Regions from separate parts of the Stieleria maiorica genome, predicted to be linked through region 2. Evidence: riboswitches for the same ligand, from Rfam matches in the RefSeq annotation. Region 2 holds a riboswitch; each other region holds the start of a gene.
What was found. A riboswitch is a leader RNA that binds a small molecule or an ion and turns the genes downstream of it on or off. The one in region 2 is predicted to bind cyclic di-GMP.
Positions count from the first base shown of each region.

Region 1: it holds a riboswitch for cyclic di-GMP, as region 2 does, so the genes downstream of both, Mal15_RS00180 (Flp family type IVb pilin) here and Mal15_RS27745 (hypothetical protein) in region 2, are expected to answer to the same signal.
Region 3: it holds a riboswitch for cyclic di-GMP, as region 2 does, so the genes downstream of both, Mal15_RS01755 (response regulator transcription factor) here and Mal15_RS27745 (hypothetical protein) in region 2, are expected to answer to the same signal.

Region 1 is NZ_CP036264.1:34,265-44,554, reverse strand. It holds gene Mal15_RS00200 (3-keto-disaccharide hydrolase) at 1-244, opposite strand, end outside; gene Mal15_RS00195 (glycoside hydrolase family 71/99-like protein) at 455-1,744, shown strand; gene Mal15_RS00190 (hypothetical protein) at 1,811-2,338, opposite strand; gene Mal15_RS00185 (Flp family type IVb pilin) at 2,795-2,974, shown strand; cyclic di-GMP riboswitch class I at 3,548-3,646, shown strand; gene Mal15_RS00180 (Flp family type IVb pilin) at 3,808-3,987, shown strand; gene Mal15_RS00175 (A24 family peptidase) at 4,427-4,984, shown strand; gene cpaB (Flp pilus assembly protein CpaB) at 5,262-6,284, shown strand; gene Mal15_RS00165 (type II and III secretion system protein family protein) at 6,459-8,039, shown strand; gene Mal15_RS00160 (AAA family ATPase) at 8,216-9,427, shown strand; gene Mal15_RS00155 (leucyl aminopeptidase) at 9,567-10,290, opposite strand, start outside.
Region 2 is NZ_CP036264.1:8,161,053-8,171,342, reverse strand. It holds gene Mal15_RS27775 (NAD-dependent epimerase/dehydratase family protein) at 1-243, shown strand, start outside; gene Mal15_RS27770 (hypothetical protein) at 430-3,318, shown strand; gene Mal15_RS27765 (hypothetical protein) at 3,334-4,155, shown strand; gene Mal15_RS27760 (hypothetical protein) at 4,396-4,932, opposite strand; gene Mal15_RS27755 (DUF4112 domain-containing protein) at 4,932-5,294, opposite strand; gene Mal15_RS27750 (exonuclease/endonuclease/phosphatase family protein) at 5,396-6,499, shown strand; cyclic di-GMP riboswitch class I at 6,733-6,826, shown strand; gene Mal15_RS27745 (hypothetical protein) at 6,890-7,534, shown strand; gene Mal15_RS27740 (pilus assembly protein TadG-related protein) at 7,711-8,904, shown strand; gene Mal15_RS27735 (TadE family protein) at 8,985-9,416, shown strand; gene Mal15_RS27730 (RecQ family ATP-dependent DNA helicase) at 9,536-10,290, opposite strand, start outside.
Region 3 is NZ_CP036264.1:559,286-569,575, reverse strand. It holds gene gltX (glutamate--tRNA ligase) at 1-603, shown strand, start outside; gene Mal15_RS01775 (cytochrome c) at 691-2,043, shown strand; gene Mal15_RS01770 (glutamine--tRNA ligase/YqeY domain fusion protein) at 2,229-3,935, shown strand; gene Mal15_RS01765 (dockerin type I domain-containing protein) at 4,090-5,835, shown strand; gene Mal15_RS01760 (aminotransferase class I/II-fold pyridoxal phosphate-dependent enzyme) at 5,880-7,001, shown strand; cyclic di-GMP riboswitch class I at 7,175-7,251, shown strand; gene Mal15_RS01755 (response regulator transcription factor) at 7,312-7,743, shown strand; gene Mal15_RS01750 (hypothetical protein) at 7,813-8,103, shown strand; gene Mal15_RS01745 (chemotaxis protein CheW) at 8,136-8,681, shown strand; gene Mal15_RS01740 (methyl-accepting chemotaxis protein) at 8,678-10,093, shown strand; gene Mal15_RS01735 (hybrid sensor histidine kinase/response regulator) at 10,090-10,290, shown strand, end outside.

The DNA.
Region 1 (10,290 bases), 1.8 Mb from region 2:
CCGCGCGGTAGCGAAAATTCTTGTAGGGACCGGTCGTGTTGACCAGCATCGACGGCGGTCCGGAACCGGCGATCGCACCGTCTTCGACTTTCCAAACACTTTCCTCGTTGCCGACCTTTTCCCAGCCGTCGAGCGTTTCACCGTCGAACAAGGACACCCACTTGCCGTCCTCGGCCGAAGCGACCGATCCGGTCAAACAAAGCGACACGGCAACAACGCCACACATCAAACGACCCAAAATCATCATGGTGAGATCCCAAACACGTGAATGAATCAAGGAGGAACAGACGCCATCAACAGGCTGAATTCGTCAAACCGGTGGAATTCGGTGACCAGGCGGGAGCAACACTTTAGCCGCGCCCGGTCGCCATGGCTATCATGGAACGCAGTTTATCGTCAGCTTCTGACAGGATCGAAGCCGATCCCCTATTGAAACACCGAAACCAGAAATAGGATGCGAACTCTTTTTTTCATCGCGTTGAGCGTCACTCTTGTCAGCATCGCGTCTGCACAGGCGTCTGCACAGGCATCTGCGCAGGCATCTGCGCAGGCATCTGCGCCGCAGGAATCCGCACAACAGGTCGTCGATCGAACGACGTTGACCGGCAAAGTCATGTGTGGCTACCAGGGCTGGTTCAACTGTGACGGCGACGGCGCGAATCTGGGCTGGACCCACTGGGCGAAACGACGCGACCGCCCGTTCGGCCCCGGAAACGTGACCGTCGACCTGTGGCCCGATCTGACCGAGTACGCAGAACATGAACGTTTCGCCACCGGGTTCAAACATGCCGACGGTCGGACGGCCGAAGTGTTCAGCAGCACCAACCGCGACACGGTGCTGCGACACTTTCGATGGATGCAGCAATACGGAATCGACGGCGCGTTCGTGCAACGATTCGGCAACGGTCTGTCCAATCCCGTCTCGCTGCGGCACAAAAACAACGTGTTATCGCACGCGCGCGAGGGAGCCAACCGCGCCGGCCGCGCGTTTGCGGTGATGTATGACTTGTCGGGTCTCCGCGCGGGACAGGTTTCACGCATCCGCGATGACTGGGCCGGCTTGCAAACCGAATTGAAGATCGCCAAAGATCCGGCGTATCTGCATCATGAAGACCGCCCGGTCGTGGCAATCTGGGGGATCGGTTTCAGCGATGATCGCAAGTATTCGTTGGCCGAGTGCCTGGAACTTGTGCAATGGCTGAAATCCGAAGGCTGTACGGTGATGCTCGGCGTCCCATCCTACTGGCGCGACGGCACACGCGATGCCGTCGACGATCCGCTGCTGCACCGGATCCTGGAATCGTCGGACATCCTCAGCCCCTGGAGCGTCGGCCGTTACCGGACACCGGAACAGGCGACGCGCCACGCCGCAGACGTTTGGAGCGGCGACCGACAGTGGTGCGATGTGAGGCAAATCGATTTTCTGCCGGTCGTGTTCCCAGGATTCAGTTGGCACAACCTGACCGGCGAAAGGCTCGATTCTATCCCACGACTGAAGGGACAGTTTTTGTGGTCACAAATCGTTGGGGCCAAACGCGCGGGAAGCCAAATGATCTACGTCGCGATGTTTGACGAAGTCGACGAAGGCACGGCAATCTTCAAGTGCACCGATGACCCACCGGTCGGAGAGGACGTCCGCTTTTTGACCTATGAAGGCCTACCGAGCGACTACTATCTGAAGCTGGTCGGGCAAGGCGGAAAGCTGCTGCGCGAAGAAATTCCGCTGAGCGAAAAACTCCGCTAGTGCCGCGGAAAAGGGGTCCGGCACGAATGGACTCGTCGCCTCGTCCACTACCCGCAATGGACTCGCCTACTTGCCGCCTTTCTTGGAGACGTTGCGGACGGCAAAGGGGTTTTGTTGCGTGCGGCCGACTCGTTCTTCACCGTCCATCGTTTCTTTGCTGACGACGACCGATGCGATCGGCAATCCATACTTGTCCTCAAGGATGTATTGGATCGCAAACTCGTCCTGCTCCAGAATCTGAATGATCTGTTCGGGAACATTGCAGTCATCCAGGTCAAGCTTTTCGATGTTCTCGCGCATCGCCTGCTCGATTTTGACATTGCCCACCCGTCGTAGCTTTGCGGTCAGTTCGTCACTGACGGTGTACCAACCGTTGAGTGTTCCGCCGTAATCCATGGTGATCTTGGTGAGCGTGAAGTTTTCATCCAAGCGGTGCGGGAGATCTTTCTCGCTGTCCTTGATCATCCGTTTGATTTCGGCCTTGGTGATCTTGTCGTCCTTTTTGCTGTTCAGTGATTCCAAGTGGTCACAGCCCGACGAGGAGAGCAGGACGACGGCGAGAAACGTGACCGTGAATCTATGGTTGAATTGCATCGTTTGAACCTACCGGGTGAGATCATCTCTGTTGACGTAATGAATTGCATTTCCATCGTCTGAGACTACGGCGCATTTCATTTACGAACCCGAATCACCTGTCCCGGAGCCGGGAAACGGAACGTCCTCGGGGCATTGTCTCGCGCTGACCGTCAGAACTGTGACAAACGCACCTGGTCGGCAGCGAGACAAGCTTTCAAGACATCACTTTTTTGCTTCTTCGGCTTTCTGACATACGGTCCAGGTAGAGAACGTGTCCGTGACGACACGTTTCCGAAAACTCGATCGATCGCTGTGAAAGCGGAGTTTGATCGGACCTTTTCGGACGGCGGTTGGTTTCGCTTTTCGGAACCGGCGCTGCTTCTTTTCCGGGTTCCTTTTCACGTTGGAATGGCCCACTTAAGTCAACAGCGGATGTCTTCGATTTCGAAGGCTCCTCACATATGAGATTGAAAAATGAAAAAGTTCGCTAATAGCATCGTTGAGTTCTTGAAGGAAGAAGATGGCCCGACCGCAGTCGAGTACGCTGTGATGTTGGCCTTGATCGTCGTCGTTTGCTTGGCCGCTGTCGGCACGATCGGTACCGAATCGAACAAGAAGTTCGAAGAAGTGGGAGCCGCGATCGCCGCTAACTAAGCGGACGATATTCGCCCGAAGCGGTATCGCTTTTGTGGCACAGCCCGAACACGTCCCGGCGTCGATTCCTCGGCGCCGGGACGTTTTTTATTGCGCTCGATTTTTATTGCGCTCGATCGCGGACGCGCCTTCGGCTGATGTCGCGACCGCTGACGATTCGCTCCCTGCCTCATTCCAAGGCTCCGCCTTGGAACGCACTGCTGGTGTGGCTCCCGCCACACACGCCGACATGCAGCCAGAAGCGGAGCCGCTGGAAATCTCCGTTCCCAGGCGGAACCCGGGATCAGGGCACGTAAACCGCGCGACCTCGTGCCGGAGGGTCGAGCGCGGCGAGAACAGGGTTTCCGGCTTTCTGATCGGACCCGAACGATCCCGCCGCGGAGGGCCCTGCTCGGTGCAGTTGCTACATCCGGACCAACGTCACCCGCAACCGCCCCAGAATGCTTTGTCTAACTGGAGTTTTTTGACTCACCCGATTCCTGACATAGGTTTCCGTTGAGAGCAGATCACGACGATCTGCTGCCGAGGATTCGACCACGCGACGGTCACCAGAATCCCCGGACGGCCTGGCTCCCCAGAGAAAGGCAAACCGCACCGTAAGGGCGGGGCGCAAAGCTGCGGGTCCGTGGGCAAAGCGACTTGCTTTGTTTCAAGGATAGCCGAGCTGCCAAGGGAACGGTCGAGACCGTGACTGAGTCGCGGTCCCGATTGCCGAGGCAAGTCTTTTGGAGACGTGGCTGCTTCTTTTCCGGGATCCTATTCACGTTGAATCGGACCAGTAAGTCATCGTCGGAAGTCAACACAACAGGGCTTCCAACCGAGGAGTTTGGATAATGAAAAAGTTCGCTAATAGCATCGTTGAGTTCTTGAAGGAAGAAGATGGCCCCACCGCAGTTGAGTACGCTGTGATGTTGGCCTTGATCGTCGTCGTCTGCTTGGCTGCTGTCGGCACGATCGGTACCGAGTCGAACAAGAAGTTCGAAGAAGTCGGTGCTGCAATCGCTGCTAACTGATTTGGTTCTCGGCGGGCTTCTTGCTTTGAAGCGTCGCCGATGACCACCCGAGAGACTCTCGACGCATGGCCGGTGCCGGGCTTCATCGCATTCGCGCCGGTCACGTCGAGTCTCTTTTTTTGTGCCCCTGTCCCGATTGTGCACCTGTCCCGGGCGACCAGGGAACCCATCATGAACTATCCACTCCTTCCCGCTGATGCAGCCGAACACGTGTGGCAGCTTTCCTGCTGTTTCATCACGCTGTTGTTTGCAATGTTCAGCTGGATGCTGGGACCGCGCTGATCAATCATCGCGCGATCCACTCGCCGCTTGCCGCTCGTCGGCTCGCTCAAACCTCCTGCCACCGTTGAGGGCGTGCCGGCTTCCGCCGCGATTCCGCCACTCCTGGACTTCGACCACCAAAACACCTTTCTAAAGTATCGTCACGGGGAACTACACCATGGAAGCCATCATCCAGGGTCTGACCGAAAACTGGGCCGTCTGGTTTGTCACGGTCGTCTTGATCGTCGCCGCAGTCATCGATGGGGCCATCCTGAAGGTTCCCAATTGGCTGACCTTTCCCTTCATCGCCTGCGGTTGGATTCACTGCACCATCCAAGGCGGCATCGCCGGGCTGGGATGGAGTCTGCTGGGCACGTTCGTCGGAATGATGCTGTTGCTGGTGCTGCGAAATGTCGGCGGCATGGGCGGCGGCGACGTGAAACTGCTCGCCGGCGTCGGCGCCTGGTTGGGCACCGTGGTGACGCTTTACGCCTTCGCCGCCACCGCCATCGTCGGCGGGATCATGGCCCTGTTCATGATCTGGAAGAGCGGCAATTGGACAAAACACTACGCCATGGCGCTTCAAATTCTTGGGGAATGGAAGACGGTGAAGAAGCCGTCAGAGCTTTCCAAGATCGCTCGCGAGCGAAAACCGACCATGTATCTGTTGCCATACGGAATACCGATGGCGATCGGCTCAATTATCTATTTTGCCTACGCCGGAATGCTTATCTGAACGGAAGCTCAGACGTCTGTTTTTGGACACCTGAAATACCACCTGGTTTAGGTGAAAGACAACCCTCGGGACGAGCTATTTTTGGGAATTTATTCTAGTTAGCTCGTCCTCGGTGCTTAGGAAAAGCAAGCCTATTACACCAGCCATACGCCCGCCAATCGCACGGTTGCAGGCAGGTGCTGGTTGCAACCGAGTGAAGAGTGTGGGTCGACAGCCTCCTCCCAGCTCAGTCCTCCACACCCGAAACGTCAACACTGGTCTCGGACCAGCCAACGCTATGCGAAACAAATCACTTTTCTTGCTACTTGCCGGTATCTGCGGCACCGTTGCGGCCGTGGGCGTCGGACAGTGGATGCAGGCACAAAATGGCACTGCCACGGTGGACATGACCGAGATCTTGGTCACCACCGTCTCCATCAATTCGGAAGAACAAATCACGGCTGAAAAGCTGCGTCTGGAACAATGGCCGACCGACCGAATCCCCCAGGGAGCGTCGGCGGATCTGGGTCAGTTCGAGGGTCGATTCGCCAAGGTTCCGCTGTTCGCCGGGGAACCGATGTTGGATCTGAAGTTGATGGACGAAGTCGAAGACAAGGTGGTCCCGCGAGGGTATACCGTCGTCTCACTCCCGGCCGGCCGCGACGGAACGGTCAACTTGGTCAGCCCCGGCGACCGAGTTGACATCCGTGGCTTTTTCACCAAGGGCGAGATGTTCGCTCGTGACATGGCCTTGGACGTTTTGACCGGCATCAAGGTCTATGGAATCGACGGGATCACCAAGTTTGATCCCGACCAACCACGCACACGATCCGCCCGCGACATCCAGCTGCTGATCCGCAAGGCCGACGTCGAGGCGTTTGATTTCGCCAAGAAACTCGGAGAGATTTCGTTGTCGCTGGGAAGTCCGACGGCCGATGACGAAACCATTCCCGAAGGAGAGCCCAGCGAAGCGGCCCGCAACTTCCTGCGAGACCTGCAGGAGCGACGTGAAGAACAAGAACGGCTGCGAAAACTTGCCGAAGCGGAAAAACCCGCCGAGGTCGAGCAGACCGAAGCCGGTCCGAAGAAAGCCACGTTCCGCACGACAAAAATCATCAACGGACGAATGATTGTTTACGAATGGGTGGAAGGGGAACCGCTTCCGCGTGTCATCGGCGACACCGGATCGCTTGACCCGGCCAGCACCGACGACTCGGTTGAAACCGCCGTCGAGGAAAACAATCCGACGTCCGATGACTATCTCCGAGGAGCCGACAGCCCCTTCTTTCAGCCCGAAGGCGGAGAAGGATCTGAAGAGTGATCCCTCGATAGATAACCAGAGCAAATCAAGAACTCGTCGCCCAGCGGCGAGCGTGACCCGTCCCTTTTTTTACCCGACGTTACTCGCAACGAACTGAAGGATGCCGATGATGCAACTCATCGGCGCCGTGTTTCGGAGGATCCGAGACGATAGTTCTGCAAGGATGCACCTGCGATGCAAATGTTCCGAAATGCGGTTCGCCCATCCGCGCTCAAATTGATCGCCCTTCTCTCGGTGGCGTGTCTTGCGACTCATGCCGGCGCCCAAGAGGTCGACGACACTCAGCTGACGTCTGCCGCCTCGACGGCCGGCGCCGCCAACCACACGATCACCCGCTCGGTTGAGCGGATGCAAATGCTGGTCAAATCCAGCAGCATCCTGACACTGGAGGCGAAGATCCCGCGGTTCCAGGTTCACAACGAAGAAGTGCTCGGGGCCACACCGATTTCGCAGAACCAGTTGCAGGTGTTTGCCAAAACGCCCGGCACCACACAGATCAACTTGTGGGACACCGAGGACAAGCAGTACACCGTCGACATCACGGTGATCGCCGACGCCCGCGAGATCGAAGGCATTTTGTCGTCTCAGTTGCCGCTGGCGACCCTGAAGGTGATGCCGGTCAACGCCTCGGCAATCGTCTCGGGTTATGTCACCAGCGTCGACGATGTCGATCGGGCGATCGCGATCGTCGAGCAGTATTACCCGACCGTGGTCAACAACATTCGCGTCGTCGGTGTGCAGCAGGTCTTGCTGCACACCCGCATCATGGAAGTCTCGCGAACGAAGCTTCGCGAACTGGGCATCGACTGGGACTGGAGGGGCGACACCCGCAGCTTTACCAGCTATCCGGCCGGGATCGATACCAACACCGCGACGAACATTTTTCAGGGTGAAGAATTCAACGTGTTTGTTTCCGCACTTCGTCAACAAGACTTGGTGAAGTACTTGGCCGAACCGACGGTGATCGCCACGCACGGTCGACCGGCACGCTTCACCGTCGGCGGTCGGGTCCCCTACATCGTGCCCTCGGGCAACGGACAGGTGACGGTTTCCTATGAAGACTACGGCACCTCGGTCGACTTCCTGCCCTTCGTCGTCGGCCCCGGACGGATCCGCTTGGAAGTTCGCCCGGAAGTCTCCGAACCCGACGATTCGCGTTCGCTGGTCCTCTCCGGAACCAATGTCACGGCGTTCAGCCAACGCTATGTCGAAACGGCTGTGGAACTCCAGGCCGGCCAGACCTTTGCGATCGCCGGTCTGTTGCAAAGCCGCACCGAGGCGACCAGCCGTGCCACGCCCTTGTTGGGCGAGCTGCCGGTCATCGGTGCGTGGTTCCGTAGTGTCCGCGAACGACGCAACGACATCGAACTGTTGATCACGGTGACGCCCGAATTGGTCGATGCGATGGAACCGCACCAAGTGCCTCGTGGCGGTCCGGGTCTGCACAGCACGTCGCCCAACGATCACGACCTGTACATGAACGGTCACATCGAAGTACCGAACTTGTTGGGCGGCGATGGCTGCTCGATGAACAGCGGTCCGACCGTTTCCGGAAACGCGGCGATGATCCACAGCAACGTCATGCAGAACGGGGCCATGATGGCTCACGGCAGTCTGCTGTCCCCGGGCATGGGATTGCCGCCCGGTGCGACCCTGGACAAAGGTTCGGCCTTGCCGCCGGGAGCCATCCTCCCCGGCAACGAGCCGACGGTGGTCGGCGAAGGGGTCGTCATCAGCTCGCCCGAGGACAATTGAGTCCGATGGCTTGGGGCCGGGGGGCTTGGGGCCGGGGGGCTTCTGGCCTGGCGGCTTCCGGGCTGGGGGCAATCGGTTGTCGGTCACCCCGCCGACGACACCGCGGATCGGCGGCCACGTGGCCGCCGGATTGGGGAAAAGAATGAAGTTGAAATGAGCGACCGGATAGATCTGCAATGACAAACGTGCTACGAATCGCATTGGTCGACCCCAATGATGACACGCGTGATTCACTCAAGTCCATGCTTCTGGGCATGGACACCGTGTGGCTGGAAGCCGATTGTTCACGGTACGAGTTTTTCCCCGACGTGATCGAGCAGACCGCTCCGGACGTCGGCGTCATCTCGCTGGACAACGACAACGACAAAGCGATTCGGTTGGTCGAACGACTCGCCAGCGACGCGCCGGACACGGTGATCCTGGCGGCCAGTGAAAGCACCGACGGTCATTTAATTCTGCAAACGATTCGTGCCGGGGCGCGCGAGTTTCTCACGCTGCCGATGTCCCACGAAGACCTCGGCGCGGCGCTCAACCGTGTCAGCCAGCACAAGTTCGGAAGCAGCGAAGGCGGCGCACGGGGATGTGAAGTCGTCGCCATCGCCGGGGCGACCGGCGGCGTGGGAACGACCAGCGCGGCGGTCAATTTGGGCTGTATCTTCGCTGCCGACAACCGCAACAGCGTCGCCCTGCTGGACCTCGACTTGGCCCTCGGCGACGCCGACGTCTTTCTCGATGCGATCCCCGACTACACGCTCGCCGACGTCGTCCAGAACGTCTCGCGGCTGGACATCCAGTTGCTGAAACAGTCGTTGACCAAGCACACCAGCGGGTTGTACCTGTTGCCCCGTCCGGTCGAATTGCACGACACGGTGGGGATCACCGACGAGAGCATGCGGAAGGTCATCGGGCTGCTGAAAGCCTCGTTCACGCACCTGGTGATCGATCTGTCCAAGACCTACAGCGTGGTCGACATGGCCGCGATCGAAGCCGCATCGAAGGTGTTGCTGATCACCCAGCTGGACCTTCCCTGTCTGCGCAATGTGGTGCGTTTGATGATGAGCTTCGAGGAGGTCGAAGGGCTGCAAAGCAAGGTCGAAATCGTGGTCAATCGCGCCGGGCTGGAATCCGGACAGATCAGTCTGAAGAAGGCCAAGGAAACACTCGGCCGCGATATCTATGCGTTGTTGCCCAACGACTATCGCACGATGGTCGAAGTCCGCAACAACGGCGTGCCGCTGATCAACCAGGCCCCCAAGGCCGCCATCACGCAAGCGCTCCGCGACCTGGCCGCCAAACTCAGCGGCCAGGAACTCGCGGCCGAAACCGCCGAGGGCAGCAAATCGAACGAGAGCAAGTGGAAGATGTTCTGGCCCGGCGGAAAGTCTTAGAAGTCGATCGACGAATGGCCGTAGCGGAACTCGCCAAGAGTTTCGGCCCGCACCGCTCGCACAAATCCGTTCGTATCGCCGAAAGCCTTGGCGGCTTCCGCTACTTGGCCAACTCCAGGAATCGGCCTCCCCGAATCGCCTACGCCCCGGCCTGGTTTTCGACCCAGCGGATCAGCGTTCGGACCATGACACCGGTCGCGCCGGCGTCGCGATGGGGTTTGGGGCTGTCGGCGAACGCCGGTCCGGCGATGTCGATGTGAACCCAAGGCACATCGCCGACGAAGTTCTCCAAAAACTTGGCCGCGGTGATCGCGCCGCCCCAACGGCCTTCACCGATGTTCTTGATGTCCGCGACTTTGCTTTTGACCTTCTCGTCATACAGTTCGAACATCGGCAATTGCCAAACCGGCTCGCCCTCGGCATGCGCCGCGCCGGCGACCGCATCACACGCCGATTGATTGTTGGTCATCAATCCGGCGACTTCGTTACCCAGCGCCACCATGCAGGCTCCGGTCAGCGTCGCCAGATCGACCATCGCCGTCGGTTGCTGTTCGATGGCCACATCCAACGTGTCGGACAACACCACGCGGCCTTCGGCATCGGTGTTCAGAATCTCGATCGTCTTGCCGCTGCGGGTGACGATCACATCGCCGAGTTTATAACTGGAACCGCTGACCATGTTTTCGGCCAGCCCGCACAGTCCGATGACGTTTTTCTTGACGCCCAACTTGGCCAGCGCATGCATCGTGCCGATCACGGTCGCCGCGCCGCCCATGTCGCATTTCATGTCGACCATCCCGTCACTGGGTTTGATCGACAATCCGCCGCTGTCAAAGGTGACGCCCTTGCCGACGATCGCGATC
Region 2 (10,290 bases):
GCCGGGCCCGGGATGGAGTACCTGGCGGGGCTGGCCGGAGATTTCTGGGGCCGCGTCACCGGCGTGGAACCCGATGTCAATAGCGCCGGCGTCGCGATGAGCAGCCAATACCATTGGTATTCCAGTCGACGCGCGGAGGCGGAACTGGGGTATCAGATTCGCGACGCCGACGAAACGCTTGATACGGCGGCCGAGTGGATTCGTGATCGATTCGTCTTGCCGGGCAAGGTTGAAACGAGCTAGTCTCCGAAAAGCCTTCCTTTTCGACTCTCACGTCTCCCAATGGTCATGATCGGACACGGACGTCCTCCAGTGCCTCGCCGCGCCACGTTCGCCCCCCGAGCGGTCGTTGCAATCACGGTTGTTGCAATCGTGATCGTCGCGCCGGGCACTGCCACAAGGTGCCCAGCCCAAACACCGCCAGATCCGATGGCGATGCGGGCCGAATCGATGCCGGAGCCCGAATCGCCGGTCGCCAGCGCCGCAGCAGTCGCCGCTGAAAACGCTGGGGCGCGTCTGGACAGCTCCACACGCCCCTTCGAATTCCGCTCGGCCAACCCCGCCTGGCCCTTGGTGGGTGCCGACGACGGATGCCAACTTTCGGTCAGAATCCGGGCGTTGCCGCAACATGCCGACCGCGACTTGGTGTTGAGCTATGAATTGATTCGCGTCGATGACGGCGTCATGGTCGGTCGCGAACAAACTGATCTGCGACTCGATGCGTCGGGCGATTCGACGGCGATCGCGATCGCGGCGTCTTCACCCCGCATCGCCGGCGTTTATGAAATCCGTTGCCGCTTGAGCGAAAAAACCGATCGCATCTGGTCACGCCTGACCGGATCGGAAAATGAACTCGCGTCGGTGCAAACACCGTGGATGGTCTTTCAAGACCTCGGCGAACCCACGGAATCTGCAGCGCAATCCGGCCCCGCCATCGCTCCCCTTCAATGGCGGCAACGGGGACCGATCCGGCCGTTGGATCCGTCGGACTGGCAACCGCTGGGGTGGATGCCCAACGGGGCGACCCAACTGGTCCCCAAAGTCAAGCGGGTGAGCGAGTCGCTGCCTTTCACGCCGCGCCGTGCCGCCTCGGGGAACGAGCCGCACACGATCGGCCCGGGTGAATCCTGGATCGGGCTGCTGAGCGATTTGAACGTCCACCAGCCATATCAGTTGTCCCTCACGCTGACCGAACCGAAAGCCCCGTCGCCTCCGAAAACCGTCCGCATCGAATTCGCCAACCGTCCAGACTTTGATCCGGTCACCGATTCACTCTCGGTGCAACTGGGACGTCCGATGGATGTTTCCTCGGAAGACGATGCGGCCGTCATCACCCAACAGATTCTGCACTATGCCCATCGGGACAATGAGTTCGTCAGAATCACCAACGACTCTTCTGACCACCCCCTTTCGGTCGAATCGCTGGTGCTGGCCGAACAGGATGTCGACCGATCCGCGCCCCAAACGGCCCCACCGACACGCCAAGTCGCGTTTTGGGTCGAATCCACGGGCTGGCTCTCCCACCTGACCTCCGACCACGCGGACCAGCTGTCTCAAGGCGGGTACGCACAGTCCACAGTGTTGATGTTTTCCCTTTGGAAGGCGACATCACGGCTGGCCACTCACGCCGCCTGGTGTGGCTACGACAACGTCTCCGTTCCGATCGATCTTCACCAATGGGATTTCATCGCCGGCGGCCAGCCCGCGGACGCATCCGCCCCCGCCAAGCCGACTTGGATCGTCAAGACGATCACAACAGCAATCGAATCCTGGACCGCGCCGGGCGGGCTGCGGGTGCAGCCGCGTTTGACACATGGCCACCGATCGGTCTCGATGGAGAATGTGGACCGACAGTCGCGTCCGCACCTGTTGATCGGCGGTCAATCCTCGTTGACCTCGCCGGCTCGTTTTCTAGAGTCCTGTGTGCACGAAGGGTCTCGGGTCCTTTCGATCCGGACGGTCGAATTGCCCTTTGCACTCAATCGGTCCTTTCGCCAAACGATGAACCACTGCCGGGCAATCGCAGCGGATGCCCGACCGGTTCGGTCCGCGTCGAATTCCGAATCGGACTACGTCCACGTCTTGGTTTCCGAAGCATCACACAACCGGTCACCCGATCAAGCTTCGTCGATCGATCTGACCGTGATCAACACCGCTCCTTGGACAAGCCAAGTCAAATTGCGGTTTTCCAACGAACGGATCGCCGACTGCAGCCTTCTCTGCGCCGACGATCCGAATGCGATTCTTCGGCCGACCGGTGCCTCCGACTCGCGTTTGTTGACGCTCGCGCCGACCTCAATCGTGAGGCTGCAGGTGCGCGGCGAATCAGAACCGGTATCGCTGGCCGGGTGGTACGGCAGCATGGTGGGCGGCGATCAAACGCTCCAGCGATTGAAAGGACATGTCAGCGCGGTTGTCGGCAAAATCGGCACGCTCGCCTCGCCGGAAGACTACAACGAATTGACCAATGGCGGCTTCGAGATCCAAGGACAAGTCGGCATCGTCGGCTGGATGCACACTCAATTCCCATCCGACGCCGTCACGCTCGACTCCACCGAATCGATCGAGGGCAGCCACTCGATCCGAATGACATCCGACACGGCATCGGCAGGTCGCATCTGGTTGGTCAGCGAACCGATTCCCGTGCCGGCCTCGGGGCGCATGGCCGTTTCTCTTTCGGTTCGCGCCGGCAAGCGAACGGCGGACGCCAACCCGGCCGCGACCAACGTGCTGAAGTCGACAGCAACGGAGCCGCCGCCGAACGAACCACCACGTCACCGCGTACGCGTTTCCTTGGAAGGAAATCGGTTGCGAAAACCCGTGCGTTTTTCGACCGAATTCGACGTCCCCTGTGACGGACACTGGCAACCCAGGCACCTGGTCCTGGAGGCCGATCAGATCCATCGGGACCAGATGGAATCCGTGCGGTTGACGATCGATAGCCTGTCGCCGGGTAAACTTTGGATCGACGACATCCATCTGCACGACCATTTTCCCACCGAAGCAGAACGCACCGCGCTGCAGGAAAACGCGTTCCTGGCGATTCAGGGTCTTCAGCGAGGAAACTTGAAACCTGCGGCCGGACTGCTCAATAATGACTGGTCACGGGACCTGATGGCACGATCCGCGATGCGGCCGACCCCATCGCCGCGATCGACCGACCGAAACCCTCCGCCGGTTGCCGGCGTAGTAAAACAAACCGGGGCGGTCCCGGCGGACGAAGCAAGCAACTCCCGCATCACGTCACCCCCCCCCCAAAAACGGGAAAGTGTGGCTGACCGACTGCGTGACTGGTTGCCCAAACCGATTCGATTTTAGAGAGAACACGGGGCTATGTGGAAGCGTTTGATCAAACGGATGCTCTTGGTCGGCGCTCTCCTGATCGCCTCGCTCGGTGCCACCGCATTCTGGGCACATCGGGAAACAAAGAAGGTCCCCGAATTCTACGAACGGGCCATCGCCACACCCCCGCCACGGGATGTCGCCGAGTCGATCGAACAACTCGAGTGCGACGTCCAGCAACTGCAAGACGATGTCGCCCGGCCCGGAGCCTGGGAGGCTCGGTTCGCGGCCGAACAAATCAATGCCTGGTTGATCGACCAGTTGCCCAAACGGTTCCCCAGGCTCAAGGCCAAAGGGTTGCAGGAACCGCGGATCGTGATCGACGACGGGGTGTTGATGGCCGCCGCACGTTTCAAGGACCAACGCCTGGACGCCGTGTTGTCGTGCGAATTGAGAGTCCAGTTGACCGACAAGCCCAATCGTCTGGCCATCGCGATCGATCAGATCCGTGCCGGCGCGCTGCCGCTACCAGTATCCCAATTCAAAAACCGGATCAAATTGATCGCGTCGAAGTTGAACCTGAACTTGCAGTGGGAAACGCGTGACGGCGAATCGATCGCGCTGATAGACGTCCCCGAACAATACCCGCAACACACCGAGGGTGCATTGATCATCGAATCGATCGAACTTGGCGACCATCAACTGAAAGTCTCCGGACAAACCGGCGATCTGCAAACGTCCACGTTTTCCCCCCAAGGTGCGGTCTACATCCTCGCACAACTGGACGACGAACCGGAATCCGACAGCACCCATCCGACGCGCGATCCGAACCCCGATGGGTTGCCGGAACAGACCGCGCCACGCGGGTTGTAGTCGCGCGTCAGCGAGCGACAATGCCAGCGGGCGGCGTCACGGCCTGTTGATTTAGTGAGCCGACGGCGCTAGCCGCGGGCCTAGCGGTGCCAGCATCACCCTTCAAGGCCCGTGGCTAGCGCCATCGGCTCACTCTTGTTTCGGTTGCGAATTAAATCGACAGGCCGGTCAGCGAGCGACACCTGCATCAAACATCCACCACGAGCCACGTGGCTCACGTCACGCGCCGGCATCGACACATCAGTGACCGACCACCGTCGCATCCCACCACGTCGCCGCCCCCAATTCATCACGCTCGGTCGCGGAAAACCGCACCTCCGCCGCGCCTCCGGCAACGGCCCCGCCGGAGCCTCCTGCCTGAGGATTCGACCACCGGAGCACCGCTTCAAAACAGCGGTCCGTTTGCTGCTTCAATTCATAGTGTCCGGTCATCAGTTGCCGCACCGAACCGCGTCCTTTCCCGATGTCGCCTTCAAAATCCAAATAGCGCAGACGGTGATCGGCCAATCGCAGCGCCGGTGTCGTGACCGGAGCTCCACTTGCTGCGGCTGAAGCGGTCGAGCCGGAAAGCTGCTCAGCCAACCACGGTAACGGATCGGTCGCCCAGGTCCACACCCCCGCACCGCCCCGTTGATTCACGGACCGCTGGAACAACCAATCCCAATGCACCGGGCCGGCCGCAACCTGATGCATGACCGGTTCCGACTGCCTGGCGAAACCGGGGCCGACGGTGTGAATCAGAATCGTGAATCGTGGCAACGTGATGTCCATTTGCATCAGCGACCGGCCGCGCGTTTCTTGAGGTGTTTCTCCAACAGCACCGCGTTGCGTCGATTGGATTTCCAATACAAATCGAACACGTCGCCGGCGATGGGAACTGAACCCAGTGTCGCATCGACCAGCAAGTTCCCGCACATCCGAATCAAGACGCCCTTGGGAACCTTCATCCGTGCCGCCTCGGCGATCAACCAGACGCCCATCGCCGCCGTTGCCGCGTCGCCCAAGCCGGGCAAGAGCCCCAGCAAACTGTCCAGCCCGAACCGCAGCCGGGTTCCCGGCAGGGCGAATTTGTCGTCCATCAATCCGGCAAACTTGCGGACCCTTTCCAGACGTCGCTGAACGTCATCCCACTGCGACATCTCACGCACTCCCGTTCCTCGTATTGCCATTGCCCCAGACGACCAAGTTTACCTATAGCAACCTAAAACGATCGAGAGGGTGATTCGGCAAGGAGGCCGAAGTGGGGATCTTTTCCAAACGTCGACGAAAGAGCTCCTTCAGCAGTTCGAATCCGCTGCTGCGCTGGTTCGGCCCGGGCGCCACCACACTCGGTGTGTTGTACGCGGTCTACATGCTGCTGACCGGAGGCTTAAGTTTTTCCTCGCTGGATGGATTGCTGACCCCGGATGCCGCGTCCGAATTTCGTGGCGAAACGATTTCCCTGGGCGACCGAACCGACCGGCCGCCGGATCGCATTCGCATCGCGACCTTCAATATTGAACACTTCGCGGACAAAAAATCCAGCATTCGCACCAACGAGGACGGCGTCGATGTGTTGGGGACGATCGCACGAATCGTCAGCACCTTCGACGTCGTGGCGATCCAAGAACTACAGGGGGCCGACGGCATCGCCCTGCAGCGACTGGTCGCGTTGCTGAATGAATCCGGCGGAAGCTTTGCCGCGACGATGAGTGACCCGATCGGCGAATCCTACCTGGAATCATACGCCTTCGTCTGGGATCGATCGCGGATCAATCTGGTCCCCGGATCAGCCTACGTGGTGCAAGACCCCGGCAAACGCATGTACCGAGAACCGATGGTGGCGACTTTCGAAACCGTCGTCCCGCCCGATAGCGGACAACCGCCGTTTCGATTCACCATGATCAACGTCCATACCAAACCCGATCGCGTGGATCCGGACGATCAAGAAAGCGAAATCAATGTGTTGGCGGACGTCTTTCAACGGGTGCGGGATTATGAGTTCCAGCAGTACTCCGAAGACGACTTCATCCTGCTGGGCGACCTGAACGTCAGCGAAAAGAACCTCGGACGACTCAAATCGATCCCCGGCGTGCTCTCGCTGGCCGCCGACATCCAAACCAACATCAATCGCACCAAGACGAACGATCACATCCTGATCGACAGCAGCGTGACAGCCGAGTATTCGGGGCGGCGAGGCGTGATCGATCTGAAGGCCGACCTGGGATTGACCGAGCAGCAGGCCAATGCGATCAGCGACCACATCCCGCTGTGGGCCGAGTTCGATCTCTATGAACGGCCCCCCGTTCCCCGAGGCCCCGCAACGGCGACCGCCAGCGGCCCCGGAACGCGTCTGATTCAATAGACATCGTAACTTGGTGCATAGAGGGTTGCCCGCCGTTAGCCCCTCCCCCCTCGGAATGCCTGCGAAAACGGGGGGTAAACCCTCATCGTGGCCCTACAACCGCGACGTCCGTCATAACGTACGCGGGGGGGCGTCAGCCAAGAAACCGTTCTTCTGAGGAAACGCCGCTTTGCTGAGGCAAATTGACATAGCGTTTTGTTACCGCGTTGGATTCCAACGGTTCCCCATCATGACCCTCGAAACGGCAAACCGCGTGTGAACGTGGGACGCAAAGCCATGGGTCCGAAACGCATTTTCCGAATGCGATCGGATCGCCAGGCCACCGAAGGGGACAAACAGAATCCGACGCGTGATCCCTTCTTTTCTGCCTCGTCCAAACAGGGAACCGAAATGTCTCCATCCATCACACGATTCGGTGCTGCGCGCACCAGCTTGATCGCCGGGGGGCTGTGCTTGCTTGCCATGCTGCATGGCCAGGCGTTTGCCGAAGGCCCCGAACTCTTCATGGTCGAAGAGGATTGGGAGATGACCATCAACGATCCCGAGCCGAACATCAACTCGCCTCAAGTCGCCTTCTTTCTTTATCCCGACTCCGAACACGACGACTGCTACTTCCAGTTGCAAATGAACTACGCCGCCGAGGACAGCTATTCCAGTGGTGGATTTCGTGTCGGGGCGTTCTGCAACGAAATCCCCGTTGATGAAGAACGCAGTCCGATCCGTCAGTCACTCGCCTGGGACAACGACCACATCGAGTGGACCAGCGCGATGGCCGTCTTCAACGGGCAACTGATGTTCGCCGTCAAAGACGGTCACGGGATGCAATGGGGAAACTTCGGCGGCCCCGAGTACCTGGTGCAGATGGATGACCAGAACCTCCACTGCCTGGATCACTACACGCCCCAGAAGAGCCTTGAGTCGGTCGACATCGGATTCGGCGCCAATCGCGTCGCTTCGATTCGACTCAAGACAGTGCGATTGACCTACACCGACGGTCACACCACGACCATCCATGTCAATCAAGTGGCCCACTAGAAATGTGTGTCAGCTTGATTGTCAGGTAGCGGAATTCGCCAAGAGTTTCGGCCCTCCCGGCTGGACGCCGAAAGTGTTGGCGACTTCCGCTACCGTTCGACCCGAAATTTGAGCTGACATTGAAACTATGCGCCGTTCGGATCCCCATCGATCACTTCATCTTCTAAGGTCATCCCATGTTCCACACACAAACCATGAGCGACAACGCGTCCCGCTCGCGCGGCTGTTCAACCAAAACAAAAAACAATCGCTATCCGGCAGATCGCCGCAAGGGTTCGGCTCTGGTCTTCAGCGTCTTTTTGGTCGCGGGACTTTTGGTCGTCTCCGCGGTCGCGATCGACTTTGGACACATCAACGTCTCACGATCGGAAGTCAAGCGAACCGCCGATGCAGCCGCCATGTCGGCGTGTTGGGAACTGTTCGACGGTGTGGTCCAAGGCAACGATGCATCGACCGTGGAGTGTGACATCAACGACGCGGCCAGTTCGATCGCCTCGAAAAATGTGATCAGCTCTCGCGCGCCGACCTTGAACGCCGCCAGCGACGTCGAAATTGGGTTTTACGACCGCAACAATCCGGGCGTTCTGGACAACTCCGATCCGTCACGGTTCAACGCCGTTCGCGTCCACGTCCGCCAAACCGGAGCGAACAACTCCGCGATCCCACTGTTCTTCGGATCGGTCACCGGCCGGGCCGAACAGTCGCTGCAAGCGCATAGCACCGCCGCGCTGTTCAAGACCATTTCCGGATTCTACACGCCCAGCGATGCGGGTGAGACGCTGGACATCTTGCCCATCGCGTTGGACCTGGAAACCTGGGAAAAGGTCGTCGCCAAGGAGACCGAAGACAACTACAGCTACTCCGGCGGAACGGTTTCGTCCGGCAGCGATGGTTTCTTTGAGTGTTCGCTCTACCCGACCGGGACCGGTTCGCCGGGCAACCGTGGCACGGTCGATATCGGAGGTGCCAACAACAGCACCAGCGATATCAGCCGCCAGATTTTACACGGCATCTCCGCCCAAGACATGGCTGACTTCGGCCGCCCCCTGGAGTTCGATTCCAATGGCGAACTGGAACTCAACGGCGACACCGGAATCAGTGCCGCGATCAAAGACGAACTTGCAGACATCATCGGCCAGCCCCGGATGATCCCGATCTTCACCAGCGTGCACGGAAACGGCAACAACGCGATGTACACGATCGTCCGCTTCGAAGGCATTCGAATCTTGAGTGTCAAACTGACCGGCCCGATGAAGAAGAAACACGTCACCATCCAACCGGCCCCGATGGTCGCCCGCTACTCCGTCTTTAGGGAAGCCGCGATCGAAGAAAGCGAGTTTCTGTTCACTCCGGTCATGCTGGTCGACTAGCCGATCCGCAGCCCAATGAAACAACGACAACCGTTCGGGTCCACGTCGGCCCGAAGCATCCACTTCAACAACACCCTGAAATGTCAACCAATCCAGTGAAACATCGCCAACGCAGAAGGCCTTCGCGTCGCGGAGCCGCGACGGTCGAATTCGCCTTGATCGTCCCCGTCATGTTGACCTTCACCTTCGGGCTGATCGAAATGGGACGAATCAGCATCATCAAGGAGGCGGTCGTCCAAGCGTCACGCGAGGGCGCCCGCGTCGGAATCCGCCCCACGGCATCGATCGAAGACGTCCAAGCACGCATCGACGAAGAACTGGCGATCATGAACATCACCAGCGCAAATGTGGTCATCACGCCCTCGTTCCTGGAAGAAGCCGAACCCGGGGACGATATCCGGGTCCGCATCACGATCCCGATCACCGAAGTCAGCTACGTGCCCGGTTTCTTCGCCTTTGAGGGGATGGACATCGTGGCCGAAACCGTGATGCGTCGCGAAAGCACCGGCTGATGCGGGCAGTCTGCCAGCACGTCCCCCTGCCAGCACGCCGCGTAAGCCGGTGGCCCGTGATTGCGCCCCGTGCCGCTCGCTGACGCGTCCCGCTGGCATTGCTTTCCGCTGGCGGGGGTTCAGCCTTCGGGGTCGGCGAAGTAGCGATTGAGAAACTCTTTGCGATCGCCTTGTTCGGCGGCGAATTGAACCATCGCGTACAGCCGCTGTTGGTCGCGGCGTTTCTTTTCCGCCAGTTGATCGTCGACTTGCAACCTGGCCGGCAACGGCGTCAGGACTTCGAAACACTGCGGCGGCCGCGGGCCGGCCACGACCCCATGTCGATCCAGAATGGAGATCGCGGTGGCGATTCGGTGATCGTGTTTGCTGCGGCGCTGCAATTGGCGGTTCATCCATTCCAATCCGAACGCACGGCATTGTTCGCCATGCTCGGCCATCAACTGATACAGCCGGGTGTAGAACGCGGCATCGGGATTCGACCACTCGATGAACTGCATTTGCGTCATCAAGTCTTCTTGTGCGTACAACCACACGCAACGACTCGGTCGACCATCGCGTCCCGCGCGGCCGATCTCCTGGTAATAGGATTCGATCGATCCCGGGGTCTCGGCATGCACGACCAATCGAATGTCTTCTTTGTCGATCCCCATCCCAAACGCGTTGGTCGCTAACACCAGATCGGCATCGCCCGACATGAATTCGTCCTGCACACGCCGGCGGTGATGGCGGGGCAGATCCCCGTGGTAACAAACGTGATCGATTCCCTCGGCCAGCAAGTGGTCACTGAACCGCTGGAGCGTCTTGATCAACGAGAAGTAGACGATTCCGCTGCCAGATCGGTACTCGGGATCACGCAAGACCTCGCGGAGCTGAG
Region 3 (10,290 bases), 2.3 Mb from region 2:
CTTGACGGCGAGCGTGAAAGGTTCTCGGTCGACGAGATGATCAAGCTGTTCTCGCTCCAGCGCGTCACCAAGTCGCCGGCCTCGTTCGATCCGCAGAAGCTGATGGCCTTCCAAGCCGACCACTTCGCCGCACTGCCGGCCGAGGTTCGCTTGGACGCGGTCGCGCCGTTTGCGGTCGCGGCCGGTCTGGTCGAATCGAAGGACGATCCACGGCTCGCCGCCGTCGTCACCGCCGCCGGCGATCGGCTCAAGGTCGCCGGGGACATCATCGATTTCGAATACTGTTTCCTCGATTCGATCGAGTACGACCCCAAGGCATTCAAAAAACGGATCAGCAAACCGGAAGACGCCTGCAACCTGCTGTCCGGCTTCCGCGACGTCGTGCTGGCGGCCGACACATTTGACGCCGCAGCGGCGGAATCGCTGCTGAAAGACTATTGCGAATCCGCCGAAATCCAGATCGGACAGATCATTCATGCGGTTCGAGTCGCCGTGACCGGGACCGCGGTCGGTTTTGGGATGTTTGACACCCTGGCGATTCTCGGTAAAGAGAAAGTGGCCGAGCGGATCGAAAAGGCGTGCAAAAAAGCCGCAGAAGCTTGATTCAACGCCGCAAATGGCGCAGGTTACAGAATCCGGCCATCCGCCGATTGTCGGCTTCCCCCCGATTTCCGATCTCGTCGAAATCCCATGAAATACACCATCCTGTTCGCACTGACCGTCGTTCTCCTGGCCGGATGCAGCCGAGAAAAAACCGAATACACCGCCCAGTTTGAACCGAATCTGGTCCACGCGATGAAGTACCAGATCAAGGAGGGCATTCCGATGGAAGAAGCTCTCAAGGATGCCAACTGGATCATCGATGGGATGTTCGGAACCCCCGACGAGCCGACGCTGCCGGAGGTGTTGCTCGATGACGACTTTTCCGACCTGATCTCGCTGGACCGCATCAAACGCGCCGCCGGTCCGATCGGCGAAAACAGCGGGCTGTATCGCAAACACTGCGTCAGCTGCCACGGCATCACGGGGAACGGACGCGGCGAGAATTCCGCGATCCTGGATCCGTATCCGCGAGACTACCGTCACGGGATTTTTAAGTTCAAATCGACCAAGCGCGGCTCGAAACCGGTCCGCGAAGATCTGGCGCGGTCGATCCGCGACGGCATCGACGGCACCGCGATGAAAAAGATTCCGGAACTGACCGAAGAAGACATCCAAGCGCTGGTCGACTACGTGATCTACCTGTCGATCCGCGGTGAATTGGAACGCACGCTGATCGACGACGCGATCTTTGAACTGGATCTGGAAGGCGGCGACCGGATCGTGGATCGACAGATCGGGGAAACCATCGCCGCCGAAGGGCGCGAGCAGTTGGAGAAGCAGGTCCAGGCGTGGGAACAGGCCGGCGAGCCCGAGGGCGAACGGGGCGAGGAGATCGCCGAGCGTTTGGACAACTTTGACGAGTCGATGGAAATCGCCCAGGAAATGCTCGAGGACATCGCGTTTGATTGGCTGGATGCCGAAGAAGACGTCGTCGAAGTCCCCGAGCCGCCGGCCGACATCCCTGTGGCAGACAGCTACGAAGAATTCGTCGACCTTTCCACCGGCGACCAGGCCGAAGCGTTGGCGGCATCGATCAAACGCGGCCAAGCGATCTTTACCGGTAAAGTCGCCTCCTGCAGCAAATGCCACGGCGAAAAAGGGCACGGCGACGGTCAGAACAAGGACTACGACGACTGGACCAAGGACTGGACCACGCGCGCGGGGCTGAAACCCGAAGACACCGACGCTCTGATTCCGTTGATGGCCCGCGGCGCCATGCCGCCCAAGAACGCGCTGCCGCGGAATTTTTCCGAAGGCGTTTTCCGCGGCGGAGCAGCCGCCGAAGACCTGTACCGTCGCATTCTGCAAGGCATCGAAGGCTCTCCGATGCCCGCTTCGACGTTCGTCCCCGGTGAGTACGAAAAGGACGACATCTGGCACCTGATTAATTTCGTCCGCTCGGTCAAGAAACCCGAACCGGAGACGTCGGAGGCCATTTAGGCATTGCCCGGGTGGAATGGATCGGGCATAAGTGTTGGTGTCTAGCCTTCAGGCGATTCCCGGTCGCTGCGACGCAGCGACGTTGGTCGCCTGAAGGCTAGGCACCAACGTTTGCTGAATCCCGTTTTCCGTGTTCCCGTGCCATCCGGGTCACTCCGCTTTTTATTCCACGCATAGCCGACGCCATGACAGACAGCCCCAGCGAGACCGGTGCCGAATCGTCACGCCCGACCAAACACTTTATCGAGCAAGCGATCGACGCGGACTTGGCCGCCGGAAAGGCGAAGGGCGTGTTCACCCGGTTCCCCCCTGAACCGAACGGTTACCTGCACATCGGCCACGCCAAAAGCATCTGCCTGAACTTCGGGCTGGCCAACACCTACGGCGGAACCTGCAACCTGCGTTTCGACGACACCAACCCGTCGAAAGAGGAAACCGAATACGTCGAATCGATCATGGACGACGTCCGCTGGCTGGGGTTCCAGTGGGACTCGCTGCATTACGCCAGCGACTATTTCGGGCAACTGTACCAGTGGGCTGAAAAACTGATCCAAGACGGACACGCCTATGTCTGTGACTTGAATGCCGAACAAACCCGTGAGTACCGCGGCACACTGACCGAACCGGGAAAGAACAGCCCCTACCGCGATCGCAGCGCCGCCGAGAACTTGGAATTGTTCCGCAAGATGAAGGCGGGCGAGTTCCCCGACGGAAGCCGCACCCTGCGGGCCAAAATCGACATGGCGTCGCCGAATCTGAATCTGCGAGATCCGGTGATGTATCGCATCATGCACGCCCACCATCATCGCACCGGAGACGAGTGGTGCATCTACCCGATGTATGACTGGGCGCATGGACAAAGCGATTCGATCGAGGGGATCACGTTCTCCATCTGTACGCTGGAGTTCGAAAACCATCGACCGCTTTACAACTGGTATTGCGAATCGTTGGGCATCCATCACCCGCGGCAAATCGAATTCGCCCGTTTGAACATGACGTACACCGTGATGAGCAAGCGCAAACTGTTGCAACTGGTCAAGGAAAACCATGTCAGCGGCTGGGATGACCCCCGCATGCCGACGATCAGCGGGTTGCGGCGACGCGGCTACACCCCCCAGTCGATCCGCAACTTCGCGACCGACGTCGGCGTGGCGAAATTCAACAGCACGATCGATGTCGTGCGTTTGGAAAACGCCGTGCGGGAACACCTCAACCGTATCGCGCCGCGCCGCATGGTGGTGTTTGACCCGATCAAGTTGACGATCACCAATTGGCCCGACGGCAAGGTCGAAATGGTCGATGCGATCAACAACCCCGAGGATGAATCCGCCGGCACCCGATCGATTCCGTTCAGCGGAACCCTGTACATCGGGGCGGATGATTTTCGCGAAGAGGCACCGCGGAAGTTCTTCCGGCTCAAAAAGGGTGGCGCCGTCCGGCTCCGCAGCGGCTACATCATCGATTGTCACGACGTCGTCAAAGATGATGACGGCAACATCGTGGAAATCTTATGCACGTACGACCCCGAGACGAAATCCGGCCAAGACGATTCGGGGCGCAAGGTCAAAGGCACGATTCACTGGGTCAGCGCCGAACAAGCGATCCCCATCGAGGTCCGCAACTATGACCGTTTGTTCGCCGTCGAAAACCCCAACCAAACCGACGAAGGCCAGACGTTCTTGGATCACCTGAACCCCGATTCGCTGTCGGTGACCGAAGCCTATGCCGAACCCGAACTGGCGGCCGCACGTCCGGAGGATCGGTTCCAGTTCGAACGACTGGGGTATTACGTCGTCGATCCCGACTCGACCGACGAAAAACTCGTTTTTAATCGAATTGTCCCGCTGAGAGACAGCTGGGGTAATATGGTTGCAAAGGGAAAGACGAACTAGCATTCCGTCTCGCTTGACGAATTCGGGTGAACGGTAGTGGACGACGCGAGGAGTCCTTGCGGTTCGCAATCCGAAAGGACTCGTCGCCTCGTCCACTACCCGAAAACCAAGCTGCGATGGAATTCACGCAGCGAACCGTCGCCGAGGCTGTGTGATGAATCGAATCAACCGTCAGCGACGAAGCAGCCGCACACGACCGCTGACGTTCCAGGCGGTTGAACCACGTCGCGTCATGGCCGCCTCGGCGATGGAGATCTATGCCCTGTCGGTCGTCAATCAAGTGCGCGCCGACCCACCGGCGTTCGGCACCGCGTTGCAGGGGATGATCGACCAAACCGTTGATTCCGCTCACGGATACGCAGCCAGCGATCCCGTTTGGACCGACCTTCGCGACGCGATCAGTGTTTCGCTGACGCCTTCCAACGTCGCCGCGGCGATCGATCTGCTGCAATCGACCGATCCGCTTCCTCCGTTGACCTGGGAAGACTCACTGCAGGCCAAGTCGGCCGTTCACAACGACTGGATGCAAAACCATTGCTTCACCCATAGCACGCCGGCTGGTGCGTCGGCGTTGCCATGTTTTGCCGCGTTGCCGGGGCTGACCTACAACCCACAGGGCGCCGCGGCGAATCCGGATATCATCAGTGCCGAAACCATGGGGCCATGGAGCAGCGGCAGCTACAGCGAAAACATCGGCTACCAGTCCGGCCCCAGCATGCCCCGCACACGCGCGGCACATGCCGTCGGCAGCGTCGGTCATCGTCAGCGTCAAGCGTATTACGACATCGTCAACTTCGTGTTGGAGTTCAATTCATCCAGTCTGGGCCATTTAGAGGCACTGTTGCAGGACCGCCGCGACGCGATCGGAATCGATTACGCATTGCTGGACGGGTTTAGCAACACCTCGTCGGCGACGAACTTTTTGGCCACCCACACGCTCTCGCGGAACAAAGATTTTGGCGGCTACTTGACCGGATTGGCGTACACTGATTCAAACCAAAACGGCCTGTACGACGTCGGCGAACACACCGGCGGCTGCGTGACCGTGCTGGACATCGCCGCGGGAACATCGACCGAACACTGTGTCGCGGCGGGAGACTATGGGCGGCTGTCCGTGTTTCTTCCCGCGGGGCAGTATCAGGTCACCGGCGGCGCGACAACCATCGCAGTCGACATCGGTTATGTGTCGGAAAATCAGAACGTCGACGTCACCGCCGCGCTCAATGACACCACCGTGATCGACCAACCGCTGGATCTGACCGGATACCAGGCGTTGTTCAGCTCCTCGGTGGTCGGGACGCATCAATTGTCCGGGAACGATCCGTACCATGTCCTCATGTTTGACGCGGACCGCGACGCGACGCTCAGCGTGCAGCCCTCTTCGGCCGGTGCAACGCCGACGTCCCAACAGGTCTTTGTCGTCGACGAATCGTTGATTGACATCTCCACGACCGACGCCGCGGGCGTCACCGCTGATGTTGTCGCGGGCGGGCGATACGCGATCGTTTTCTTGGGAAGCGACCAGATCAGGTCGTTCGACGTGTCGGTCTCACCGGGCGATGGCGTACGACTGGGCATGACGAATTTGATCGATTTCGCGGACGTCAATGGCGACGGCGACGTGAGTCCACTGGACGCGCTCAACGTCATCAACGAACTGGCGCGACGGCAGGGCCCCTCGCCATCCGACGCATCCTTTTTCTACGACGTCAATCAAGACGACGACGTGACACCGCGAGACGCACTCAATGTCATCAACGAAATTGCTCGACGCTCCGCACCCGGAGAGCCAGAATCACCGCTGTCGCTCCAATCGCCGCTCCTGACGCTGTCTCGGTGGCGACCGAGCACCAACGATGGGACCGACGAAGTGATGAACCAAATTGGTCTCCTGTTTTGACGCACCGCTCCTTGGTGAAAGTGTAAACCGCGATGTGGGATGACTTGAACGATCGCCTTGACGATTTGCGGCGTCGCGGGAGGATGCGTCGCTTGCATCCGCGGCGCATCGAGGGCGTTGATCTGATCGACCAATCCGGCCGGCGATTGATCAATTTCGGATCCAACGATTACCTGGGGCTGGCGTCGTTTTTGGCGTCCAAGACGATGCGCGTTGATTCGGTCGGGGCGCGGGCGAGCGGATTGGTTTGCGGCTGGACCGATCGGCACCAGTTGCTGGCGGAAAAAATCGCCGAGTTTGAAAGGACCGAAGCGGCGGTCGTTTTTCCTTCCGGTTTTGCCGCCTGTTCGGGGACCGTTTCGGCCCTTTGCCGCCAAGGCGACTTGATCCTGAGCGACGAACTGAACCATGCCTCACTGATCGATGGCTGCCGACTCTCCAAAGCCGACCGCATGGTTTACCCCCACCGTGATGTCGACTCGGTCGCCCGGTTATTGTCACAGCACCGCAAGCAGCACCGGCGTGTTTGGATTGTGACCGATTCGGTGTTCAGCATGGACGGCCATGTCGCGCCGTTGCGTGAACTGTGTGTCGTTGCATCCGATCACGACGCAACGCTGATCGTCGATGAGGCTCACGGGACCGGAATCCTGGGGGACCGCTTTTCGGGAGCCTGCGAATCATTGGGCGTGAAGGATCAAGTCCCGATCCGAATCGGAACACTCAGCAAAGCGCTCGGCGGCCAGGGCGGTTTCGTCGCTTGTCCCCGTGTGGTCGCCGAGTTCTTGGTCAACCACAGCCGTCCGTTGATCTACAGCACCGCGCTGTCAATGTCGGCGGTCGAGTCGGCGATCGTCGCGTTGGAACATCCCGGCGAAATACGGCGACGACGAGATTTGGTCTGCGCGATGTCGCGACAACTGCGATCGCAATTAGGGCTCGCGTGCCCGGCTAGCGAATCCGGCATCCCGATCATCCCGATCCCGATCGGCTCCGACGCCGATGCGGTCGCGGCATCGCAACGGTTGTATGAATCGGGCATGTTCGTACCGGCAATCCGGCCGCCAACGGTCCCCGAAGGCCAGGCGCGCCTACGGATTTCACTCTCAGCGGACCACAACACCGAAATGTTGGGGCGATTGATCGAGGGTTTGCCGTCTTTCTGATTGACGGACACTTTTCACAGTTTTGCTTGACTCTCTCGTGGAGTGACCAACCCTTCACCAGAACGACCCGGTGTTCTCGTCACGATCAAAGGCGAGCTTACCGAGCGTTGATCGATCGATGATTCCGTGTCATCACGGGTCTTTCGAGCGAGGCGTGCGGCCGCAAAACGGCGCTCGCGAAAAGGCAAGCCGGCCGCGAGGCCGTGCACGCAAAGTGACGGGTCTCTTGCGAGACGGCCGCACTACCGAACGAAACAACCCCACGTCTTCGCCCGCGACTGCCCCGTTGCAGGCATGCCGGAGTCAATTGATGACTGCTACGAAACCGACCCCCGGTACCGCCGTTTGTGTCGGATCCCGATCGACGCCGTCGAACCGCACGATTCTCGTCGCCGACGACAGCCGGACCGTCTTGCGGCTGGTCGAACGCACGCTCTGTGAAGCCGGTTATCAAGTCGCCTTGGCCGCCGATGGACGTCAAGCAGTCAACGTGGCGATGGAAGCCAAGCCGGACTTGATCATCTTGGACATCAACATGCCGGTCCTGGACGGCTATGGCGTCTGCCATGAACTGCTGGCCGACAAGGCATGGGACGGGGCGACCCCGGTGATCTTCTTGACCAGCGCCAACGCGCCCCACTTGGAAACACTCGGCAATCAGCTCGGGGCGTTTCTGTCCAAGCCGACCGAACCCGAGCGGTTACTGGCGACCGTCGAATCCTTGCTTGCCCGCATCGCCTGACGGCAACAGGAAACGTTACCGAACCAATGCTTCTCCCTGTCCCGAATCCACTGCCCTGATGTGTTTGCGATGAGCACCGGCCCTGAACTATCGACCGACGACGATCTCGAGCTGAGCCTGGAAACCCTGGACCAATGGGAAACCGAACTCGATCAGTTCGCCGCCGGCATCATGAAACGGCTGTCCGAAGCCAGTGGCAAGACGATCGACGTCAGCGGACTGATCCCCCAGAACCAGGCCGGTGAGCAGAACCAGGCCGGTGAGCAGAACCGGGCCGGTGAGCAGGAAGTCCCCCTGCAAGCGGACGAGAACAGCGAGGCTTTGCGTTTGCTGAAGTCCTTGCGTGAAATGACCCAGTAACCCGATCCTTTTTTCAGCCCCCAGTAGTTCCGATGGAAAGCGTGATTTCCAATCAATCGCGAATCGCCAACCTGAGCGACAAGCATTGCATCTTCCGATGCGGTGACGTGATGTTCTCGCTGCCGGCGACCGCCGTCCGCGAGGTGACCATCATGCCGACCGTGGTTCCGGTGCCGCTGAGCCACCCGTCGCTGGCGGGAATCGGAAACCTGCGCAGCGAGTTTTTGCCCGTCATCGATCTGGAACCGCTGATCGGAAACCAAGCCCGATCGGCTGCCGACACCAAGCAATTGTTGGTGATCCAGTGCCCGCTCGGATCGTGGGCCATCGCCATCGACAAGGTGATCGCGATCGACGGCATCGAAACACATATCGACGCCGGCTGGCGCAATGAAAACGCCATGTCGGTCTTGATGGGCACCGCAACCTATGACGGCAAAGTCATCAGCGTCTTGGACGTCAACGGGCTGCAACGAATCGCACAACAGACGCTTGAGGACCAATGGCATGGGTCCGTGCAGGCGTTTCCCTCCACCGTCCCCACCACATCGTCCGCTTCCAAGTGGAACGCCGTATGAAAACCAACACCACCTTTTTGACAAGTCACTCCCTGGTCGCGGTTGTCGCAACGGCTGCCGCGATGGCCGGTTCATCACTTTCGACACACTACCAGTGGGCGATCGTCATGGTCGCCGCGTTGGCAGCCGCCGGTGCCGCTTCGCTATTGCTCGGACACAAGGTCGGCAAGGGCATCGGGCAGCTGAAGAAGATGCTGGTCGAGCGACAACAAACCATCGTCTCCAGCGGAATTCGCGAGATCGATGAACTCGGATCCACCGTCATGCAAACCTCGTTGCGGTACGACGAAATCGAAGTCGCCAGCCGACAAAACGCCCGCGAGCTGCAGTCCATGTTGTCCCGCCTGTCGCGACGCGACGGATACGACTCGGCCGACATGGGTGAGTTCAAGACCGTCCTCGGCGGCGTCGGCCGATCGCTCAGCGAACTGATGGGCCAGATCGAAAAAGACGTTGTGGAAATCAGCCGTTGCAATGCCGACATCAACAGCGCCAAGCAATCCGAGGCGACCTACCGAACGACCGCGCTGCTGCAAAACCTGACCAACGGCGTCGAACGCGTCGCCGACCGATGTGCCCAGTTGCAACAACAAATCGGTTCGGCCGAAAAAGCCGTCGCCAAAGCCATCGAAAAGACCAACGTGCTGACCGAGGGTGTGCACCGCATCCGCAGCTGCAGCGAAACGAGCAAGAAAAAACTTCGCTCGCTCGGCGACCCGACACGCCAGATCGGCAATATCGTCGGCACCATCACCGACATCGCCGCCCGCACGGAGATGTTGGCCCTGAACGCTTCGATCGAATCGATCCGTGCCGGAGAGCACGGACGCGGTTTCGCCGTGGTGGCCGACGAAGTCCGAAAGCTGGCCGAACAAACCTCGCACTCGGCTCGCGAAATCGGCGTGCTGGCCGAATCGTTGGAAATGCAGACCACCGATTCGCTGGCCGTGCTCAGCCGAGAACAAAACGAAGTCGAATCCGACATCGCCGTGGTCGAAGCCATTCGGGAAACGCTCAACGAGCTGTCTCAGGTCACCGCGGCCGGGATGTTCGTCGTGTCGGATCTGTCACAACAGGGCGACCAACAACAAAACCTGGTGCAAGGGCTGGCCGGTGGCATCGACTCGATCGCCTCGGCCCATCAAGCCGATCGGAAACGGGCCGACCACGCCTCGTGGGCGATCAAGTCGCTCGCGAAAACCGCCATCGATCTCGATTCCAACATCCATCGGCTACGCGGCTGCACCAATCCCAATCTGGACGTCACCCCGGCCGAACGACGACAGTTGTTGGAACTGGCCAACCAAACACGGGCCGACGCGACGCCCGATGCGGCCGGTCGCCAGGAACCCGCGGGTCGACATCAAGCCGGACGACATGAAAACACCCGCGTCACGGAGGAGGCCAAATGAGCACCGAAGAGACCTCCTCGGGCGCATTCACCGACCACGTTTTCTCTCAGGAAACCGGATCAGGCGATGCACCGAAACCAGACAACTCCGGCCGCATGGCGGACTTTTCCACCGCGGTCGACTTGCTTCACGAGCTGACCCATGCCGGTCTGGAAGACATCGACGTGTGCTTGCAAGACACCGTCGAAAAACTTGGC